Regions from separate parts of the Chroococcidiopsis sp. genome, predicted to be linked through region 2. Evidence: riboswitches for the same ligand, from Rfam matches in the RefSeq annotation. Region 2 holds a riboswitch; the other holds the start of a gene.
What was found. Region 2 has a riboswitch for cobalamin ahead of ACRC32_RS15660 (sirohydrochlorin chelatase). Riboswitches for the same ligand answer to the same signal wherever they lie in the genome.

Region 1: it holds a riboswitch for cobalamin, as region 2 does, so the genes downstream of both, ACRC32_RS03255 (HupE/UreJ family protein) here and ACRC32_RS15660 (sirohydrochlorin chelatase) in region 2, are expected to answer to the same signal.

Annotation. Positions count from the first base shown of each region.
Region 1 covers NZ_JBOFLP010000045.1:4,234-7,353, forward strand. The annotation lists gene ACRC32_RS03245 (ABC transporter ATP-binding protein) at 1-1,266, shown strand, start outside; gene ACRC32_RS03250 (hypothetical protein) at 1,274-1,468, opposite strand; cobalamin riboswitch at 1,658-1,878, shown strand; gene ACRC32_RS03255 (HupE/UreJ family protein) at 1,919-2,569, shown strand; gene ACRC32_RS03260 (hypothetical protein) at 2,839-3,072, shown strand; partial or broken gene cobW (cobalamin biosynthesis protein CobW) at 3,109-3,120, shown strand, end outside.
Region 2 covers NZ_JBOFLP010000197.1:10,857-13,976, forward strand. The annotation lists gene hemC (hydroxymethylbilane synthase) at 1-178, opposite strand, end outside; gene ACRC32_RS15650 (hypothetical protein) at 392-532, shown strand; gene ACRC32_RS15655 (Spy/CpxP family protein refolding chaperone) at 507-986, shown strand; cobalamin riboswitch at 1,125-1,318, shown strand; gene ACRC32_RS15660 (sirohydrochlorin chelatase) at 1,361-2,347, shown strand; gene ACRC32_RS15665 (hypothetical protein) at 2,304-2,456, opposite strand; gene sipA (regulatory protein SipA) at 2,450-2,740, shown strand; gene ACRC32_RS15675 (peroxiredoxin) at 2,777-3,120, shown strand, end outside.

The sequences.
Region 1 (3,120 bases), on a different contig from region 2:
CTTGCTGCTGTAGCAATTTATCCAGTGATGTTGATCGTGGTACAGTTATTTAGCGATCGCCTCCGTAACGAACAAGCAGAAGTCCAAGAGGAACTATCTGGCATTAGTGAATTAATTCAAGAAGATATGAGCGGGATGGCATTAATTAAAATCTACGCTCAAGAAACAAACGAACGGCTAGCTTTTCGACAAAATAATTCTAGGTTATTAGGGGCAAATTTAAAACTCGCCAAAACTCGTAATACTTTGTTTCCCCTAGTTGGAGGTTTTTCTTACGTTAGTCTGCTCTTATTATTGTGGTTTGGAGCGGGACGAATTGCTGCTGGGAATTTAAGTGTTGGTGATTTTATAGCACTCATACTTTATGTGGAAAGACTCGTTTTTCCCACCGCTTTACTTGGGTTTACAATTACAGCTTATCAAAGAGGAGAAGTCAGTATCGATCGCGTAGAATCTATTCTGGCTGTCAAACCTCAGATTTACGATAGACCTGACGCGATTTCATTACCAAAAGAAGAGATAAAAGGAGAGTTAACAGCACGCAATTTGAGCTATACATATGTTGGTTCTAGTACACCATCATTACAAAATGTCAGCTTTTCTATTCAGCCAGGAGAGACAGTCGCAATTGTAGGACCAATTGGTGCGGGAAAATCGACATTAGCAAATGCTTTACCTCATCTTTTAGAAATTGACCCAGGACAATTATTTTTAGATGGGCAAGATATTACTCAAATTACATTGGAAGATTTACGCCGCGCGATCGCCTACGTACCGCAAGATAGTTTTCTCTTCAGTACCACGATTAAAAATAATATTCGATATGGCGATCCACTCGCAGAACAATCTGATGTAGAATACTGCGCCAAGCAAGCTCAGATCCACCCTGAAATTCTCAATTTTCCACAGCAATACGAAACAATTGTGGGCGAACGAGGGATCACCCTTTCCGGTGGTCAAAGACAGCGTACAGCGCTTGCTAGAGCTTTGCTTGTAGATGCTCCGGTACTAATTTTAGACGATGCCTTATCGAGCGTTGACAATCAGACTGCAACAGCGATTTTAGATAATCTTTCCACAGGAACCGATCGCAAAACTGTGATATTTATCTCTCATCAGCTCTCAGCTGCGGCTACTACCGATCGGATTTTGGTGATGGATCGGGGTGCGATCGTCCAATCTGGCACGCATGAAGAATTGGTTCAACAATCAGGGTTATACCAAAATTTGTGGAACCAGCACCAATTACAAGAGATTTTGCAATAAACCCAAACTATTTGTAGTAGAACGCGCCAAAAGCAAGTGCAATGACGATGGGGATAACAATTGGTAGAGCAACTAACAGCCCCCATTTACCAAAGCGAATTTCTTGACCGTCAGATTTTAGCAATGCGATTACACCCGCAGTTCCCATCACAACCCAGATACAGCCAAAGACGATGAAAATAACGAATTGAGAGTCTTCCATTTCTTTCAATTTAATTGCTATTTAGTGCAAGTTTTATGCTGATAGCAACAGTATAGTATCTCCATTTCTGGTAGCTTTTTCCAACGTTCGGTCATAGCTAGACAATTTTGCCTTTCTACCCAATTTTTTAGTTGAGCAAAATTAAGAACAGTTTTGTTTCTCTCTAAGGATGCGATCTGGTGGTATGATAATCTCCTCAATCTAATCGGTTCTAGCAGGGAACAGCTGCTAGAGGCAACGGGGAAAGTTCGGTGCAAGTCCGGCGCTGTCCCGCAACTGTGATTGGTAGTTGGTAATTGGTAGTTGGTAATTGGTAGTTGTTTTGTCACTTACGACTTACGACTTACGACTTGTCCCCGATTCCCGACTCCCGTATGAGTCAGAATACCCACCGATAAAAATTGTTTAACTCACATCCTTCGCGAGGTACGGATGATGTCTAAAGATTTGATGTCTAACATTTTGCAGCAATCTCTGCGCTATTTAGGAGCGATCTCAGCTACTTTGACGATCGCATTTTTTGCCATACCCCAACCAGCTTATGCCCATCACGCGATTGGTGGCAAGACTCCAGTAAATTTATTTGAAGGTTTCTTGTCAGGATTAGCTCACCCTGTTATTGGCTTAGATCATTTCGCTTTTGTCGTGGCAATTGGATTACTTGCAGTCGGACAACGGCGCGGTGCTTTAATTCCGGCTGGATTTGTCGTGGCGGCGATGTTGGGGACAGTTATTCACGTCTTCCAAATCGATTTACCTGCGGCTGAGATCGCGATCGCAGTTTCTGTAATTATCTTTGGTGCAATGCTGTTGTGGCGCAATCGTCCTCACTGGTTAGTCACATTGGGGTTAGGCGCGATCGCGGGATTGTTTCACGGTTATGCTTACGGAGAGTCGATTATCGGGGCGCAAATGTTTCCTCTATTTGCCTACTTGTTGGGTTTTACTCTAATCCAATATGGTGTTGCTTTAGTTGCCTTTTTGGCGGGCAATTTAGCCTTACAGAAATCTGCTAATTCTAGTCCTGCTTGGTTGAGGCTATCTGGTTTAGCAATCTGTACAATTGGGGTGGTGTTCTTGACTTCCTCGGTGATGGGTTAAAAGTTAAGTAGTACCTGTGGCAATCGCCGCCAGTGAATTAATTCACTAGCTTATAGCTCAAGTCGGATAAAGCCAACTACAATTGATTTCTAGTCTACTTCAGTAGACTTTTGCTGCTAGCCTCGGACTTAAGTTCGAGGCAAGTTTGGATGCTAATTGAGAATGCTGCAAGATCTTAATTATTAAAACTATGCAAGAGATGGGGCTAACAGCGATTAGCACCGCAACAGAACTTGGAACCAACTCCACTCACGTCAGAGGTAGGCGGAATGATGGAGTCGAAATTATTGCTATCGTTAGTTCAGAAGGGAGAACGTATTATGGAACCTTGGATTGACCTAAGTTCTCTAAGCAATAGTGAGTTAACTGCGCTAGAGCAACAAATTTTACAGGAACAATCTCGACGGGTCATGAACGATCCCGAACTTATAGTAGTTGAACCGGATGCATCAGAAGAATCTCATCGAGAAGCGATCGCTAAATTGCTGCAACGCAAAAAGTAATAGCTACTACCCTTAATATTGAATGCAATAAATCCAATGGCAACAAAA
Region 2 (3,120 bases):
CGAGAATTTTATCCCCTTGAGTAGACATAGTGTGGACTTCAAACGTGCGATCTGGGAAAGCTTTTTGCAGTTGTTCTTGCACCCAATAAGTTTGAACTAAAGCCAATTGGCTCTTGCGCGAACCGATGCGAATCGTGCGGGCAGGGCTGGAAACCGTGGATGAGGCGTTAGAGGACATACTAAAGCAGCATTTATAGCTTAAATCTGAGTCACTCGATCTAGACTACCGCAGGACTGCACTCAATGGTCAGGGAGCAGGGAGCAGGGAGCAGGGAGCAGGGAGCAGGGAGCAGGGAGCAGGGAGCAGGGAGCAGGGAGCAGGGAGCAGGGAGCAGCGAACAGTTGTCAGTCAACAAATGACTAATGACCAATGACCAATGACCAATGACCAATGACCATCATGACTAAAGTCATAGTTACATTCGTTACTTTCTCCACAGGCGATCGCGATTTTTCCCTTCTTATGATGGTGATATCAAATCTCAGCACCGTCAGAGAGCCTTACTATGCAATTCATCACCAGACAATTTAAACATATTCCTGTATTAGCCAGCGCGATCGCCTTGAGTATTGCCACCGTACCGCTAGTAGCTCAAGCTGAACCTATTGCACCTGGATCGCCAACTTCCGCGTCACAAACAATCGCCCAAGCTCAAGATAAAGTCCCACCTCGATTTGAAAAACTGGGGCTGACTCAGGAACAAAGAGATAAAATTGCCGAAATCCGCCGGAACACCCGCGCTCAAATCGAAGCAGTCATGACACCAGCACAGCTGGAACAACTCAAAACCGTTAGAGAAAGCAGACAACGCCGCCGCGAAGCGTTAGCTTCTCTCAACCTAACTCCAGAGCAGAAAACCAGAATGCAACAAATTCGTCAATCTGCCAAATCTCAGTTTGACGCAGTATTAACCCCAGAACAGCAACAACAACTGCAGCAAATGAGGCAAGAGCGAGGCTGGAAGGGACGAAGAGGCGATCGCTAAGAAAGTCAAAAGTCAAAATTCAAAAGTCAAAATGAACTGCTCCCTACTCTCTACTCCTCTGCTCCTCTACTCCTCTACTCCCTACTCCCTACTCCCTGACAACCCCTCCCCCAGTATTTTTGTTGTAGGTCAAATCGGTTAAGATATCTAGGCACAAGTGAACTGTAATAGCATAGGGAAACATCGGTGTAAGTCCGAGGCTGTGCCGCAGCTGTAAACGATTTTGTCACTTGTCATTTGTCACTTGTCATTTGTTGCTATAACTGCAAATGACTGATAACTGATGAACGATGACGAATAGTAAGCCAGAATGCCTGTGCTGTTATTCGCTCACGCTATTTCCTGCGTCGCACGGGAAAGGAGCTAAAATCTCAATGCTTAGCGATCGCCATTTAACTCCGTTGGAAGATATTTCTTTGCAATTACCACCTCTGCCGCTACAGCGTCCTCTATTACTGATCGGTCATGGAACTAGAGATGAAGCTGGACGGCAAAGCTTACTAGATTTTGCCTCTGCATACCAAGCTTTAGATACCTCTAGACCAGTTCTACCCTGCTTTCTGGAATTGACAGAACCAACAATTCAGGAAGGGGTAGATCGATGCGTAGAGAAGGGTTTTACAGAAATTTCCGTGCTGCCAATTTTGCTGTTTGCCGCACGGCATAACAAATTTGATGTAACTAACGAACTCGATCGCGCTAGAGCCAGACATCCGCAGCTCAAATTTTACTACGGACGGCATTTTGGGATTACGCCTGGAATTCTCGATTTGTGGCGATCGCGTCTAGCAGAAATAGACCATCCTCAAATTCAGCGTGCAGATACCGTATTATTATTTGTCGGTCGCGGTTCTAGCGATCCTGATGCTAATGGCGACGCTTGCAAGCTCGCCCGTATTCTCTGGGAAGGTAGCGGCTATGCTACTGTAGAAACCTGCTTTATCGGCATCACGCACCCGCGCTTAGAAGCAGGTTTCCAACGTGCTTTACTCTATCAGCCAAAACGGATTGTTATCTTACCTCACTTTCTCTTTACGGGTACGCTAGTTAAAAAGATTTTTGATGTCGCAGCTCAACAGCAACAAAAATATCACCAAATTGAAATCGCCTGTTTGCCAGAAATAGGACTGCATCCCCTTTTATTTACCATTCTTAGAGAAAGAGAAATCGAAACCCATTTAGGTCAAGTCCAGATGAATTGCGAGATGTGCAAATTTCGCCTAGCAGCTGTAGCAGGTGACACGCACTCTCATAGCCACACCCACGAGAGCCATCACCATCACCACGACCATCACCACCCGCCTGTAGATCCTTATGCTAACGCGGTAGACTATCATCAAAAAATCTGGCAAGTTCCATAATGGATTTGGTAATCGGTAATAGGTAATGGGTAATTGGTAGTTGTTCCCCTACTCCCTTGCTCCTCTGCTCCCTACTCCCTGCTCCCTGCTCCCTACTCGCTAATGACAAAAGAATTCACCATAGGCGAAACAGTCCGAGTTGTCGCCTTACCGCCTTACATTAAAACTGCCGAGCCGATGCCGATGCTGCGCCCTCCCGATACAATTCGCCTCAGGGAAGAAGGGATAGTTACAGATCGCCGTCCTGGGGGGTATTGGGTCGTCCGGTTCGATCGCGGTACTTTTCTGCTCGATAGCCAATATATTGAGAGCATCACATTAGAACCAGAATCACCACCTGCATCTCACATAGAACCATCTTTACCTGCGGATTCCGATCGCAGCGACGACTAATGTAAACTTATGTTAACTGGACTTTCAGTTGACATCATGATATCTCGTCGAACTTTTTTAACCTCTGTTTTTGCGTGTTGCCTGTCTATTTTGGTTTGGTGTCATTTTGCTACCCCAGCCTTAGCGCTTGGGGGTAAACTACCACCAGTGAACCAACCCGCACCACAATTTACCCTACCTACCAATACGGGAGATGGAGAAGTTTCCCTTTCCGACTTGCGCGGTCAGTGGGTCGTACTTTATTTTTATCCCAAGGACTTTACAGCAGGCTGTACCCTAGAAGCCAAGCGGTTTCAGCAAGACTTACCCAAGTACATCGACAAAAATGCTCAGATTATTGGAGTGAGTGCTGATTCTATAGATTCCCATGCTGAATTCTG